3 regions of the Ectobacillus sp. OTK genome follow, and region 3 is predicted to be linked to each of the others. Evidence: riboswitches for the same ligand, from Rfam matches in the RefSeq annotation. Region 3 holds a riboswitch; each other region holds the start of a gene.

Region 1 (5,404 bases), on a different replicon from region 3:
TCATTGATTTTATTTATACCTTTAAATTTCAAAGAATCCGTACTCTATCTGTAAATTTGAGAAAAAAATGAGAAGATCCTAATCAAAGGAGCTTCTTCAGAGCGTAGACAATCCTCTTTTTGAAAAAGTTATCTGAAGAAAGAGGGACTTTTTTATTTTTAATTTTTATATACAGTTTCAATCATATAAGGAAAACATTCTATACTGACTAGTGAGCAACTATAAAAAACGGATTATAATTTGGATTCATAGCTTTACTTCCGCTTTCAGGAATGTTGTGAACAGAACAAAAATCCCTCAGAACTTGTGAGGGCACTAAAAAAGATCATGATGTTTTAAAATCACAGCCCTTTTCAGTGCTCCCTTGCTATCTTATAAGTAACAAAAAAGCTCTGACACCATAAAATTGTCAGAGCTTTTTTTATTAATTTGTAGTATGTGTTTCAATGCTTTGTTTCCTAGATCGAACACTTACAAAGGCAAAAGTGGCGACTAAAAAAATAAAAAGAATGATTCCCACGATTTCGAAATTGAGTTCTGCCCACGGATTAAAGAAGGTAAATGCCAGATAGAAGGAAACCCCATACGCTAAGACAACAATCACCCAACCCAGGATTCTTGACGCAGACTGGCCGATTTTGCTTGACTGATTCACCATTTTATAGACAATTAATGAATCAATTGTATCTGTAATCATCATGCCAAACATAAAAACTAGTCCTAAAAGTAAAGGTGTATATTCACCTGCATTCCCTGCTGCTAAAGACCAGACAGCCGTTTGACTTACCGTCTCGGCAGCCAAGGCAAACAAAGCCCCTACTAAAATAATAAGTAAAGGATTTGTTGTTCCCTTAGCAACTCTAGGAATAAATTTACCCTTTAATCCACTCAATTGAAATTCTTCCTGATTATTTCTGGTGCGCAATAGATTATAAGTATTTAACGTTCCAATAAGGAATAAAGAAACAATCGACACCCAGGATGCAATATTATCAAAATAAGTTGGGAATGAAAAATTCTCTATCACCATTCCTAAAATACTAGCTATTACAGCTACCATTCCTCCATGACCCAATGCAAATAATGTACCCACCCAACGTGCAAACGGACTGCCCATTCGCCAATTATAACGAGTTTGTCCATCAATAAAAGCAAGATGATCCGCATCTAGTCCATGTCGAAGCCCTAATACAAAAACAAGTAAAAAAAGTGATACAGTTTCCATGTGAAAATTCCCCCTTTTTATAAATAAACAAGACATAAAAAAACCTTAACCTTTAACTGGTTAAGGATTCATGGGTACGCGCAAATAGACGACAAAATGGCAGAATACAATTGTCGCTTCATCTCCGTACACCTCTCCTTTCCGCGAAGGCTGTTTTGGTGTTACAACCTAGGTAGGTCTCCTGGCTTTTGAATCATCGCGCTCTATCGTCTTCCCCAAGATATGGTTGAGTGACATACATGATAGAGAACTCCTCAATTACAGTGGCGGGACCGCTCGGGATTTGCACCCGATTCCCTGTTACCCCTTGCTCTCACAAGGGCACCTAGTTTGCTTACAATATGATGTTGTAACTTGATTATACGTATAATTCTCAAAATGTAAAACTTAATTTTTTATGCTATAACTCTGTATTAGTTTACATCCTAATTGGCTAATAAGAGAATCACAGTATATTTAACCTGTATCCATGTTAGATTACCATAACAGACTTGATATTCAACGTATCTTTAAATCTTAGAAGAACTTCTTTTAGGTCGCTTACTGAAGAAAGTTTTTCTAGACTTAAACTAATTTTATGAAATAAGAAAAATTTACTTCTAATCCAGTGTTTTCATATCAGTAATTACCTGAAATGCTGCTGATTAAGCAATAAAATATGGATATTAAATCCAAATTTGACACTTAGTTTACAGATTGTTTCGGTGACCCTAAAAAATAAACATTGACAAACCTTTCCTTTGAGAATAAATTTTAGCTTAACAACATATTTTTGCGTTAAGGAAACTTTTTTAGGGGGATTAAAAATGTCTGAACAAAACCAATTTTCCAGAAGAGATATATTAAAGTTGGGATCTGCTGGCGCCATAGGCTTGGCAGGGAGTTATTTTCTAAATAGTTTAGCGCCTTTTACCCCTTCGGTTAAAGCGCAATCTCATACCAAAAACCACAGTAATACAGATCATAGTCAGATGATGAATGACAGTATAAAAACTTCAGGATATAAAATGGCAGAAAAACTACTGACTGAATTTGATTATGGGAAGGTCACTAGACTTCCTAACGGTCAAATTTTGCGTGAATATACAGTTGTTGCCATCGATAAAGAAATTGAAATCGCAAAAGGCATTAAATTTCCAGGATGGACATATAACGGAACGATTCCAGGACCTACGTTTCGTTGTACGGAAGGGGATTTGCTTCGATTCTATTTTACAAATAAAGGAAGTCACCCCCATTCCATTCACTTTCATGGCATCCATCCACCAGAAATGGATGGAATTACTCCTATCGCTCCAGGACAAAGCTTTATTTATGAATTTGAAGCCAGACCCTATGGACTGCAATTATACCATTGTCACGTGTTACCTCTCGCTCGCCATATTCATAAAGGGTTATACGGGAATTTTATCATCGATCCGAAAACCCCGAGGGAGCCGGCGTTGGAGTTGAACATGGTAATGAACGGATTCGATTTAGATTTGGATGGTGGAAACGACTTTTACACTATTAATGGATATGCCTTCGCATTCATGAATCATCCAATTAAAGTGAAAAAGGATCAGTTAATTCGTATTTATCTTAGTAATCTTACAGAATTTGATCTAATTAACTCTTTCCATCTTCATTCGAACTATTTTACCTATTATCCGACAGGAAGAAATGATAATCCCTCCCAGTTTACCGATACAATTATGCAATGCCAAGGTGAACGTGGCATTCTTGAAATGAGATTCCCATATAAGGGGAGATACATGTTCCATGCCCATGTTAGTGAATTCGCTGAATTAGGATGGATGGGATTTTTCGAAGTAGAGTAAAGGAGAGGTGACAAAATGAAGACAAAATGGATGATTTCAGGCTTCATCCCTTTAGTAATGCTTATAGGAGTATTAGCATGGGTATTAATAAACGGAGCAGGAATAGAAAAAGATCCTGCTGCACCTATTGAAGTATTGAATATTGAAAGAATTAAAGTAACAAATGGAGGTTTTGAACTTTCAGTAAGTAACACCGGTCCGGAAACACTTACGATTTCACAAGTGATTGTAGATGATTCAGTTTGGAATTTCAATGTTTCGCCTAGTCCTACGCTCAAACGTTTCGAGGAAGGAAAAGTAACTATCCCCTATCCATGGGTTGAGGGAGATCCCCATGCAATTAAAATCATCACTGAAAATGGTATTGTAACAGAAGGAGAAATTGCTGCGGCAACCTTAACTCCTGAGGCTAACTGGAGCAGCTTTTTAAACTATGGTTTTATTGGTTTTTATGTTGGGATTGTCCCTATCACTCTAGGATTATTGTGGTATCCATTTATGAAGCGCTTTAAGCGAAAATGGATTAATACTATCCTCGCACTCACTGTTGGGCTCTTATTATTCCTGTTTGTCGGAACACTTGCTGATGGATTTGAAATTGGTGCCGAAGCTCCCTCTGTATTTCAAGGAAATATGGTAGTTATAATAGGAGCAGCTCTTACCTTCTTGCTATTAATAGGATTTGACCAGTATCAGCAAAGAAAGGGAGAATCCAAAAGTTACTCACCTTTTAAAATAGCACTTCTAATGGCTATAGGCATTGGGCTTCATAACTTTGGGGAAGGACTGGCGATTGGATCCTCTTTTGCTCTTGGAGAGGCAGCTTTGGGAACTTTTTTAATTATTGGTTTTACTTTGCACAATATTACAGAAGGAATTGGGATAGCTGCTCCACTTTTAAAAACCAAGCCTAGTATAAAAGTCTTCTTTATCCTTGGAACCCTCGCTGGCGCACCTGCAATCTTTGGTACTTGGTTCGGTGGGTTTATCTTCTCGCCAATCTTGGGTGCTTTATTTTTAGGAATTGGAGCAGGTGCCATTTTACAAGTAATTTATGTCATTACAAAAATGCTTATTGAAGACCATAGAACACATAAGGAACCATCTGTCTCCTGGTTAAACCTTTCTGGGTTCGCTGTTGGACTGTTAATCATGTACTTTACTGCATTTTTTGTTAAATTTTAAAGAAGAAATTTGAATACTAGGAGGAAGGTATGCTGCAAAGTATCGGGGTTCCAGGCTTAATACTTATTTTAATAATTGCGCTTATGATTTTTGGCCCTTCTAAATTGCCGGAAATCGGAAGAGCATTTGGCTCCACTTTAAGGGAATTTAAAAAGTCCACTAGAGAGATTATGACAGATGATTCAAATGAAGAAACATCTAATAAGCAAGAAAAATCATCTATATAAGTTGAATTAAATAATCTCTTCTCCTCCCTATGTTACAATAAGGATAAACATGAACGAAATAGGGAGAGACGTAAGATGGAAACACAAGCAGCCGAATTAGAAACTGTCCAACAAGCAATGAAACAAACGAAAGATAAGCGAATGTATGAGCGTTATCAAGCGGTCTCTCTCTTCTTAGAAGGCTACACGTATGAACAAATTGCTAAGATTGTTGGTTACAACTAAAAGACAGTGGGCGAATATGTGAGAGCTTATCGTAAGAACGGGCTCGAAGGGCTCATCAGACGTGCTTCCCCAGGTACACCGCATAAACTGACACCAGAACAGGAGAAAGAACTGGTACAAACGGTGGTACATTCTCTTCCTGTTGATGTTGGATTTGCCGCTCGTCATAATTGGACATTAGCACTGATCGTGTCATTTGTAGAACAGAAGTGGCAGAAGAAGTACACCCTCCGTGGGATGTCTCGTCTGTTGAGCAGTCTAGGTCTTAGCTACTCATACTCAAAGGCCACTTACACCTTGGCACAAGGAGATACCGTGAAACAGACTGCTTTTCGTGAAGAAACATTTCCGGCATTAAAAAAAGATTGATTGAAGAAAACATTGACCACTTGTTGTTTCAAGATGAATGCATGATTCGAGACTATCAAGCGGTTCAATACACTTGGTTTTTGCGCGGAAAACAGCGCAAGATTCCAACGTACGGTAAACATCACGGAGTGAAACTGATTGGAATCCTCAATTATGAAACAGGTAAAGTTCACTGCACAGAAGAAGAACGGTACGATGCAGAAGCATTTCTGCGTTTTCTTCAGTATGTTCTGAAGCAATATCCAACCGGCAAAATTGTCATAGTGCTAGACAATGCACGGATTCACCATGCCAGTCTCATCCAGCCTTTTCTAGAAGAACATAAAAATCGATTAGAATTTGTGTTTCTACCA
Region 2 (5,404 bases), 490 kb from region 3:
TTCCAATCACAACAGTTGTAAGCATCCCGATATCATGCTCCAGCATTTCCTTTAAATTTGTAATCGTAACCTCCTGACGATCACGATAGGCACTTTTTACTAATCCAACCGGAGTCTCCGGGGAACGATGCTGAAGTAAAATTCTTTGCGCTTCTACAATTTGTCTCGTTCTTCTTCCGCTTTTCGGATTATAGAGCGCAATCACAAAGTCTGCTGCAGCTGCAGCCTCAATTCGTTTTTCAATGATGCTCCATGGCGTTAAATGATCACTCAAGCTAATGGTACACGCATCATGCATTACAGGAGCTCCTAATAAGGAAGCGCAAGAATTGATAGCCGAAATCCCCGGCACCACTTCAACCTCGACACCTGTTTCTCTCTTCCACCCCTTTTCAATCAACACCTCATATACAAGGCCTGCCATTCCGTATACACCTGCATCACCGCTTGAGATAACGGCAACCTTTTTGCCCTGCTCAGCCAGCTTCACCGCTTCTTGTGCCCGGCTTACCTCCTCCGTCATACCAGTGCTGACAATTTGCTGCCCTGTTAATAATCCCTTAATCAGGTCTACGTATGTTTTGTAGCCAATAATAACATCACTTTCCTGTAATGCTTCTCTTGCCCGTTCTGTAATATGTTCAAAGCTTCCCGGACCAAAGCCAATTACAAGCAATTTTCCTTTCATCTTAAGCGCCTCCCTTCCAGCATTCTAGCAACATAAAAACCCCTAGCCCTAGACTATACATCCCTGTAATTGAGCCAAGTGCAAGAAAAAGAATTCTTCGAAGTCTAGCCTTCATAAACCCCCAAGACAGACAAAATGTGATACATATGGTGGAAACAAGCAGTCCAATCACAAAAAGAATGAGTTGCATCGTGGCAGCTAATGTGCTGTTCAGATCAACCGCATGTGAAATGAGAGCAATTTGCGTAGGGCTCTCTACTCCAATTCCATGAATAATCCCTATTAAGAAAGCACTCGCAATCCCAAAGGAAACAGGATGTACTCTCTTTTGTTGTTTGTCCCTTCCAAAAAGACTTGCTATATACTCATATACAATTTGTATGCGGCTTTTATGCTCATACTCTTTTTTTTGCCGGAAAATCGAATGCAAGATTACGATCCCTAAAATAAGAAGTGTTATCCCTACTCCCGCTTCCATCCACTGGCGGACAGCAGATGAGAAAGTTAAGCCGATAAAAATAGATAGTAATCCAATAACAAACACAATAAAACCATGTCCGAAAGCATACATAATTCCAAGAGAAAGTCGTCTTCTCTTTTCAGTTTCGCTGCCTACCATATCCGCAATTGCAGCCACATGATCTCCGTCCATTCCATGCCGAATTCCTATAAAAATCGCTAGCATAGCAAAAGTAATTGCTTCCATTTAGAACTTCTCCTTTACGGGCTTTGATACCCCAACAATACAATCTGTTTGCTCTGGTGCGACAAAACCAGCATCGCTATATTCGTATATGACCGCATCCTCTATAACCTGTCCTCCAGCTAAATGCTGCCGCACAATCTCCGTACCGAACTCCGGCGTAACAGCCTTATACCAGGTTCCTTCTGGATACACAATCATCACACAAGCATCCTTGCATCGTCCGTTACAGCGCGTTCTCGTTGTATGTACAACAGAATCTAAATCTAAATAGGCAATCTCATCGCGAACCGCCTTTGTAACCTCCTCTCCTCCCTTTCTCATACAACTGCTCCCGTTACAAATTAGTACATGATGCTTTGTTCCTCGTAGGTTCCAAGTTGTCATCCTAATCCCTCCTATTATCCTAATAAAATAAAATGCACCTCTATCGAATAGAGGTGCAGAATATACGCATAACAAAAATGCCGCGATATTGCACTTCCCCTATAAGCCCGTAGGTTTCGTGAAACAAATGAATATAGGTAGGTCTCCTGACTTCGGATCTTTGCTTTCTTGCGTCTTCCCGATCAGACTCAGTGACATATGTGCAAGAAAACTCCCCTATACAGTGGCGGGTACCGTGACGGATTTTAACCGTTCTTCCCTTTTAAGCACAACACGCGCTGTGCACCCAATTCAAATCATATGCAATTTTCTTCTTTCCAAAAATACAATTTAAGGAAAATGATCCTTAACGATAAGGAACAGAAATTAATCAAAATGCAAAAAATCCGCTCAGTGGAATTTGAGCGGATGAAATAGACATAAAAGGGCAAATAGATATGAATCCCTTTGTCATCATCGCTTCCCATTCTCCATCCCCGAAGAAATTGAAACTTTATAAGATTAAGACAGGTCTCCTGGCTTGTGTATCATTCTACTTTGAGCCCTTCCCATATAAGCTGCCTCTTACAAAAGCATTCTTATACAGTGGTCTGCTCATTTCGTTCACACTTACAGTTGCGGGGACAGCTCCGGATTCTCACCGAATTCCCTTTTAAGCTTTATAGCATCTTATCCTACTGATTGATAACATAATATGTAATTTTCTAACAATTAGAACCCTGAATATTTCTTATCATATGATAGATGAAATATATCAAGTTTTCAACAAATAATTAAAAAAATTTTCAAAATTACAGACTCTCAATCACTTCCCATCTAATATTTCTAAGAAATGTGCAAGAATTCTAGCAGTCAATCCCCAAATCACCCGATCCTCGTAATAATAAAAATACTCATCCAGGCCTCGCACCTGCCAGTTATAATTTTTACCTCCGACAATTGCATCAAAAGGAAACCCCTCTTCAGGCTCTATTTTAAAATAAAGCTTATAGATTTCGGGCTGCATATTCCGCAAATGGTGTAAAGGAACTGTAAAAACCTCTTCAACCTCTGAAGGATTAGGCTGTAGCTGTTCCGTATTCTCAAGGAATCCTACATATGGATAAATGATTGTCCCAAAAGGAGAAACCATATAATCTAAAGGGAATAAATTAGTGATACATTCCAAATTTATTCCAAGCTCCTCTGACGTTTCGCGTATTGCCGTATATTCCGCATCCCGATCAGTTCGATCCATTTTTCCTCCTGGAAAACAAATTTCCCCAGGCTGCCTTCGTAATTGGAGAGACCGAACCTCAAATAGAACGTGAATTTCATTTCCTTTCTTAATGAGCGGCAAGAGAACCGCAAACTTTGAAAAATCTTCATTCCCTAAGACATCTGGAACACGATTTTGCAGCTTTTTTACTACTCTTTCTACTTCCATCATCTCACCCCGTATTCTGTTTGATCTCTCTGTGTTATGATTCTCTCTCCCTCTCTTCACTTCCTTGATAAAAGAAAGAATAGACTAAAAACCTAAATAAAATAAAAAGCCAAGCTGTAATGAAGACATAGCTTAGCTTTTTTATTAAATATTAATCAGGTAACGTATATAGCAGGCGCTCGCCGCTTTTCATCTTCATTCCGCATAACGGACAATCAGGATTGTCACCAAATGAAAAATTTTTTCTCATCCACCCTATACAATCGTCTGATTCACATTCCCACACTGCAACAGGTACTTGCTCCCGCTCCTGTTGAAAAACCTCTTTCTTTTTACCCCAATTCATAGTTTGCTGCCTCCTTTAAAAGATGAAATAGACTATTGCTTAGTCCTGCGGGAAGCAGGGACAAAAAAGGCTGCTAACGTTACCTGTTAACAGCCTTTTTAGATGTCAATTATAGCTTTACAACATTTTTCGCTTGAGGTCCACGATCGCCTTGTTCGATTTCGAAGCTTACTTCTTGACCCTCTTCAAGCGTTTTAAAGCCTTCGCCTTGAATAGCAGAGAAATGCACAAATACATCGTTTCCGTCCGGGACTTCAATAAATCCGAAACCCTTCTCGCTATTAAACCATTTTACTTTACCTGTTGCTTGCATTATATTGTTCCTCCTTGACAGATAAATATAATATGCTGTTCTTATTTTTCCCATAAAAAAATAAAGAATTCACACATTATAAAACATCATAGGTAATTCATATCATCCTCTGACGCTTGATAATATGTGAATTGGGGTGGGATCACTTATACGCATGCATTTACATTATATACCAAATCAAACGCATACGCAATACAAACTAACACACGCCTTACATAGTAAGAAAGCCCTTTCGCAGCATGTGAAAGGGCTTTCTTACAGTAATAATGATACTAGAAAAACACAGAAGCAATCATTCAAATTACTCCATACGCAAAATAAAATGGAGCCTAGCGGGATCGAACCGCTGACCTCCTGCGTGCAAAGCAGGCGCTCTCCCAGCTGAGCTAAGGCCCCTTGATATAAAAAATGTTTAAAACCTAACTCTTTAGTCCAAGACAAAGAAATTTCATCATTTAAGCTTGTATGGAAAAAAGCGGAAGACGGGATTCGAACCCGCGACCCCAACCTTGGCAAGGTTGTATTCTACCACTGAACTACTTCCGCATATTAGATGCGGTCGGCGAGACTCGAACTCGCACGGGCTATGCCCGCCACCCCCTCAAGATGGTGCGTCTACCTATTCCGCCACGACCGCATATCGTACCTTCTAAACAACTTACTATTCCATATTCTAATCGAAGGTTTCATTCTCGACACTTATATATTCTATCTAAAATATCATTAAACGTCAATATAGCTTTGTTAAAAATGTTTTTATATTTTTCAGGTAAAACGAAGAGTAAATCTCCTCGTTTTACCTCATATTCATATGATGATTGGACTGGTCATTTTGTTCGTTCTTTAATTTCTCCTGTTCACCCTTTTGCAGTTGATCATCATTTTGTCTTGTAGAACGAACATTCTTGTTTTCAAATGTATCGTTTGGAACCTGCGGCATCACGCGCCCAACAATCGCTGCCAACTCCTCCATTACTCCTGTTGGTTTTCCTCTTTTAAGCTGTCTTCCCATTTCTCTCAATCGTTCATATGTATCAGGATCTGCTACAACAACTGCATTTACTCCATTCGGATCATGCTTCAAGCTTTCCGCTACTGAATACTTAATCGTTTCTACCCTTGAACGATCTAAATTTGCATCTACATCAATACCTACAACTGCATACGGACCGATAACAACAGCTGTTGCATCCTTAACGCTCGGGATACTTTCAGCTAAGCCTGTTAAATGCTCAGCTGCCTTTTCACTTGAGCGATATTTCCCGTTATGTGTTGCCGTATTTTGTACAGAAACTTGAGTTCTTTCCTTGTAATCACTAGCATGGTGATCAGCTTTTGCACAGCTTGTCAAAAAGAAAAGAAACACAAATAGATAGACAATGCTTCTCATGCTCTTCATCTCCTTCTCACTCATACACTGGCTCCACATTTTGCAATTTCTTTACCTTTTCCTCTGTGCCGCTTTGTGCATTGATAAAGATTTGATACGTGTCTTTGCCATATACACCTAAAAATTCGTAGCATAGCACTTCTTTCTTAGC
Region 3 (5,404 bases):
CCAAGGTATGTTGAAGTTTGAGATTTTGTGTACGTGCTTTAATAGTCATACATTCACTGACCTCTCGAATCACAGGTAACGGCTTAATAATTTCTTTTTTCCAAAGAAAATCATTGGAAAGCATTTGCTCTGTATGAATAATATGATTCATTTCATTGTCAATCACATCTACATAATCCCTTATATCTCTAATTTTACTGAGATTCTCTTCACTCGAATCCATTTCCTGATCCAACATTATGGAGCAGTATGCTTTAATTACAGTAAGCGGATTCCGCACTTCGTGAGATACGACATGCACAAAATCTAGTTTTTGCTTGTACAAATCCAGTTCTGATTGCATTTTAGTTTGGACAGAAAGAGAGGGGAAAATCACCCAGTGATTGACGAAAAATCAGTCTTAGGTCTTATGAACTTGAGATGTGAACTGGTGTATAATGGCAATACAGTATAACAAAATATAAACAAAAAGGAGTTCATTACAAATGGAACAGAAGGGACTTAAGATCCTTGTTCATGCGAGTACGTGGTTTGCACCTGTGTTAGTTCCCATTATCGTATATTTTCTCACATCAAATCGAGAGGTGAAAAGCTTGTCGCTGCAGGCATTGGTCTTTCATCTTGTCATCGGTGTCTTAATTTCGATTTCGATATTCTTCTCATGGATATTGATTGGCATACCGTTTCTTATCGTGTTCGGACTCATGGCGTTAATTGCTCCGATTATCGGCATCATCCGTGCGCTGGATGACCGTCCATTCCGCTATCCGATTATTGGCTCTTGGTTTGCATCATACAAATAGAAGAAATCGGGTATCTCCAGCCTTGAGATACCCGATTTTTTCTTGAGAATATAAGAAAGTATAACTTTTGGAACCGTATCCGCTTTTCGTGCTTTACTGTCCCCATTTTTCATGAAATATCAGCTTTTCTAATGCCCGTCTTTTCTCCCAGTTCGCTGTTTCTAAAATAGGGGCTGTAGGGTATGTGTCTGTATATCCGATGGAAACTAAGGCTACTGGATCAATATGAGGGGGAATTTCTAAAATATCCCGAATATCTGACTTTTTATAAAAGCTCACCCAGCCCATTGCCAATCCTTCAGCGCAGGCTGCCAGCCACATATTTTGAATAGCGCAAGCGGTTGACATGATGTCGGTTTCGGGAATCGAATTGCGGCCGAGTACATGTGAGCCGCCCCGAGAAGGATCGCATGTAACACAGATCGTTAAAGGAGCCTCTTTCATTCCCTCAATCTTAAGGTTTAAAAATTTTGCTGCCCGCTCATCTTGTTCATAATGGATCGCGAGCGCCCGCCTTTCTTTATCTGCAGCCCAAGCTAAGCGGTTTTTTATTTCATCTGATTCAATTAAAATAAAATTCCAAGGCTGCATAAATCCAACAGAAGGTGCATGATGCGCAGCTTCTAATATACGTGCTACTGCTTCTTGCGGTACCGCGTCAGGGAGAAAGCTTCGAATATCTCTTCTTGTTTCTATTACTTTATAAATCGCATCTCTTTCTTCATGAGTAAACAAAGTATAAACACCACCTAATCTTGTTTTATTTTTCAATGTACAAGCTTCTTATATTAGCTTATGTGCTTTTCTTACATAAAAGGATTATGTAATACAAAAAACCTTAACGATTGGAGCTAAGGTTTTCGAATAAGCATACTGATAGAATGCATGAAATTCTATCAGCATGCTTATAAAATCCCTTTCTTCCTGCCGAAGAAATTGGAATTATCAGATCTCCTTGCCCGGTTGTCTTCCTTTCCGGGCAACTCTATTTCAATATTCCCAGCAGCGGGGACTATGTTGGATTTCCGCCAGCTTCCCTATTATATATCGTAACATATTCTGTCTTGAGTGCTTTTATATTTTTATTCATTTCATTCTATCAAAAATGCAAAGAATCCCCTTCTTTAAAAGTGACAGCTTTAGGCGGGGCGGTGAATGTGCTTCAGACAAGGTATGCCGTGTAGTGCAATAATTTAAACGAACACTGCAGGCTAGTGCTAAAATGCATGTAAAAATAATTGAATATTAAGACTATATAGAAGGGAAATCTATCCATTCAAAGGTTTGCAATGTATAATACAGAATGTAAAATAATTACTATTTATGAAGATTATGTTTTTAATAGGGAGGCTGTAAAAATGAAGAGTGTTAAGGCTGCTGTCACTTTATTATTCTTAGTTGTGCTAGCTTTCATAGGAACGACCCCGGTCACAGAAGCAGAACAGGAGCAAACAAAGGAACTGAAAATTGAAGAGCTTTTTAACGGAAAAGAGGGCACGATGGTGCTCAAAAATCTCAAAAAGGATAAAGTTTATGTGTATAACAAAGAGAGAAGCTCCAAAAGGTTCACTCCCGAATCTACCTTTAAAGTACCGAATGCCTTAATTGGGCTGCAAACAGCAGCTGTAAGAGATGAGTATGAAGTCAAACGCTGGGATGGAGTGGTAAGAGAGTTCGAAAGCTGGAACCGTGATCACTCATTAGCTTCTGCTATGAGGGAGTCTGCTATTTGGTTTTATCAGGATATGGCAAGGGACATTGGAGAAACAAGAATGCAAGAGAATGTTAGAATACTAGAATATGGGAATCAAGATATAACGGGCGGAATCGATTCATTTTGGCTGGACAGCAGCCTGAAAATTTCAGCGCTTGAGCAAATAAACTTTATGGAAAGATTAGTCAAGGAAGAGCTTCCGTTTGAAGAAAAACATCAAAAAACGGTTAAACGGATGATGATACAGGATGAAAAGGATGGCTACACGCTTCATGGAAAAACCGGGACAAGGCTTTCGGATCTTGGGCTGGGATGGTATGTTGGTTTCGTTGATACAAAAAAGGATACCTGGGTGTTTGCTGTGAATATCAACGGCACTGGAACGCAAGCAAAAAATATTACACTTGAAACATTAAAGCAGATGGACATTATCGAAGCGGGGAAATAGAATCCTAGGACATCTAGTTTGAATATTTTGGGGTCTGGTCTATTATAATGTTTTTCCATAGTCATTGATTGCGTTTATTGAAGTAACTAAAGCCAAATTTCTCAGTGCTGTAAGCCGGAAATTTGGCTGTTTCTTATTTAGATTTCCTTATCGTTTTAAATCTGTATTTTCCTGGAACTGCAGGAATGCTGGAAAGGCAAACAGTCAAAATATATTGTCGTTATTTCTCGCTTTACATATTTTGGATAACAGATATATAATTAGTCAATAAAGTTAATTTTCCGTTTTAGAACAGTTTAAAAACGAACACGAAGGGGGGACATTATGAGCCAGAATAACCCGCAATTAGAGCAAACCATTAAAGTGCTGCGATCCTTTTGGAGGATTCAACGGCGTTTTGGGCGATGGGGGCAGGCGAGCATCAAAAACAGCGGCCTAAGCATGCCGCAGTTTTTGATTTTGCAAACCATTCTTCCCTCGCAAGTGATTTCGCAAAAGCATCTAGGTGAGCGGCTGCTGTTTCCGAAAAGCACGCTGAGTGCAAGTATCGATGGATTAGTGACACTGGGCTTTTTGAAACGGAGCATCCCCGAAGAAAATCGCCGTGAGGTACAGCTTGAGTTAACAGAGGCCGGCATGAGGCAAATCCAACTGATGTATGACGATCCAAGTGGAGTATATCAAAAAATGATGGGTGTCCTATCGCAATTGCCAGAGGAATCCATCAGCACATTATTAGGAATCCATCAGCGAATGTATGAGCTGATGACAGAAGCAGAAACGATAGAGAACGGAGAGGATAACCGTTGTTAAAACTATTTCGTCATTTACAGCCGTTTGCCGGGATGATTGCGGGAGTACTTGTGCTCGTCTTTATCCAGTCCATGTCTGACCTCTATTTGCCGACATTAATGTCAGATATTATTGATACCGGTGTTGTAAAAGGAGATACGAACTATATTTTAAAAATTGGCGCCTTTATGCTTCTTATTGCGGCTGTTGGAGCGGTTTGTTCCGTGTTTGCCAGCTATTTCTCTTCGAAAGCTGCAATGGGGTTCGGCAAACAGCTGCGCAAGCGAGTTTTTTCACGTGTTGAGGAATTTTCACTTCAGGAGTTTGATCAGGTGGGAACTGCTTCTCTTATTACCCGAACGACCAATGATATTACGCAAGTTCAGCAAGTGCTTGTCATGCTCATGCGGATGGTGCTCAGTGCACCGATTATGTTTATTGGCGGAGTGATTATGGCGGTAACAAAGGATGCAAAGCTGTCGCTTGTTATTGTAGCGATTATCCCGATTTTGGCTCTGACGATTTTCTCCGTTATGTACAAAGGGCTCCCGCTTTTTAAAGTGATGCAAACCAAGCTTGATGTACTCAATTTAATTCTGCGTGAAGGCCTAATGGGAGTTCGGGTTGTGCGAGCCTTTAATCGCGATCCGTACGAGCAAAAGCGTTTTGAAAAAGCAAATTATGATTTCATGAGTGTTTCCATTCGAGTTAATAAAATTATGGCATTTATGATGCCGGCAATGATGTTAATTTTCAATTTAACAACGGTCGCCATTCTCTGGTTTGGCGGGCTCCGCATTGATACCGGCAATATGCAGGTTGGCGATTTAATGGCGTTTATGCAGTATGTGATCCAAATTATGTTCGCGCTCATTATGGCTTCGATGATGTTTGTGATGGTGCCTCGCGCTGCCGCATCAGCAGCACGCATCAACGAAGTGCTTGAAATGGAGCCGAGTATTGTCGATGCAGATGTTACAACAACAGTTGATGAAAACCGAGGTGATCTCGAATTTGACCGCGTTACATTCCGCTACCCTGGTGCACAAATGCCGGCGTTATCAGATATTTCATTTTGCGCAAAGCCTGGCCAAGTAACGGCTATTATCGGCGGGACAGGGGCTGGTAAGTCCACGCTTGTGAACTTAATTCCGCGTTTTTATGATATTGACGCAGGGGAGATTCGTATAGGCGGTGTGAATATCCAGCAAATGAAGCAGTCGGAGCTGCGATCTAAAATTGGTTTTGTTCCGCAAAAAGCAGTGCTATTTTCAGGAAGCATTCGTGAAAATATTCGCTACGGCAAGGAGGATGCAACAGACGAGGAAATTGCGCATGCTGCGCAAATTGCACAGGCCGCCGGTTTTATTGAACAAATGGAGGCTGGCTATGAATCTATTATTGCGCAGGGCGGCACAAACCTCTCAGGAGGTCAAAAGCAGCGTTTGTCGATTGCACGGGCCCTTGTTCGCAAGTCGAAGCTATACATTTTTGATGACAGCTTTTCAGCGCTTGATTTTAAAACGGACGCAAAACTGCGCAGCGCCTTAAAGACGGAAACAGCTGATGCGACAGTATTAATTGTTGCCCAGCGTGTAAGCACTGTACTACATGCCGATCAAATTATCGTGTTAGATGAAGGCGAAA

The links. Region 3 has a riboswitch for cobalamin ahead of bluB (5,6-dimethylbenzimidazole synthase). Riboswitches for the same ligand answer to the same signal wherever they lie in the genome.
Region 1: it holds a riboswitch for cobalamin, as region 3 does, so the genes downstream of both, AC6HZ4_RS27605 (HoxN/HupN/NixA family nickel/cobalt transporter) here and bluB (5,6-dimethylbenzimidazole synthase) in region 3, are expected to answer to the same signal.
Region 2: it holds a riboswitch for cobalamin, as region 3 does, so the genes downstream of both, AC6HZ4_RS12915 ((2Fe-2S) ferredoxin domain-containing protein) here and bluB (5,6-dimethylbenzimidazole synthase) in region 3, are expected to answer to the same signal.

Annotation. Positions count from the first base shown of each region.
Region 1 is NZ_AP048548.1:81,038-86,441, forward strand. Features, by position in the region: gene AC6HZ4_RS27600 (YitT family protein) at 1-71, shown strand, start outside; gene AC6HZ4_RS27605 (HoxN/HupN/NixA family nickel/cobalt transporter) at 425-1,225, opposite strand; cobalamin riboswitch at 1,380-1,569, opposite strand; gene AC6HZ4_RS27610 (multicopper oxidase domain-containing protein) at 2,032-3,045, shown strand; gene AC6HZ4_RS27615 (ZIP family metal transporter) at 3,061-4,230, shown strand; gene AC6HZ4_RS27620 (twin-arginine translocase TatA/TatE family subunit) at 4,260-4,457, shown strand; partial or broken gene AC6HZ4_RS27625 (IS630 family transposase) at 4,533-5,404, shown strand, end outside.
Region 2 is NZ_AP048547.1:2,609,143-2,614,546, reverse strand. Features, by position in the region: gene cobJ (precorrin-3B C(17)-methyltransferase) at 1-688, opposite strand, end outside; gene AC6HZ4_RS12920 (HoxN/HupN/NixA family nickel/cobalt transporter) at 690-1,394, opposite strand; gene AC6HZ4_RS12915 ((2Fe-2S) ferredoxin domain-containing protein) at 1,395-1,778, opposite strand; cobalamin riboswitch at 1,898-2,083, opposite strand; cobalamin riboswitch at 2,267-2,465, opposite strand; gene AC6HZ4_RS12910 (NUDIX hydrolase) at 2,584-3,204, opposite strand; gene AC6HZ4_RS12905 (cold-inducible protein YdjO-related protein) at 3,356-3,550, opposite strand; gene AC6HZ4_RS12900 (cold-shock protein) at 3,660-3,863, opposite strand; tRNA gene AC6HZ4_RS12895 (tRNA-Ala) at 4,187-4,259, opposite strand; tRNA gene AC6HZ4_RS12890 (tRNA-Gly) at 4,338-4,409, opposite strand; tRNA gene AC6HZ4_RS12885 (tRNA-Leu) at 4,418-4,500, opposite strand; gene AC6HZ4_RS12880 (YhcN/YlaJ family sporulation lipoprotein) at 4,660-5,253, opposite strand; gene ypeB (germination protein YpeB) at 5,270-5,404, opposite strand, start outside.
Region 3 is NZ_AP048547.1:2,123,939-2,129,342, forward strand. Features, by position in the region: gene AC6HZ4_RS10285 (sensor histidine kinase) at 1-325, opposite strand, end outside; gene AC6HZ4_RS10290 (magnetosome magnetite crystal formation protein family) at 486-803, shown strand; gene bluB (5,6-dimethylbenzimidazole synthase) at 897-1,538, opposite strand; cobalamin riboswitch at 1,731-1,876, opposite strand; gene blaOXA (class D beta-lactamase) at 2,162-2,965, shown strand; gene AC6HZ4_RS10305 (MarR family winged helix-turn-helix transcriptional regulator) at 3,290-3,778, shown strand; gene AC6HZ4_RS10310 (ABC transporter ATP-binding protein) at 3,772-5,404, shown strand, end outside.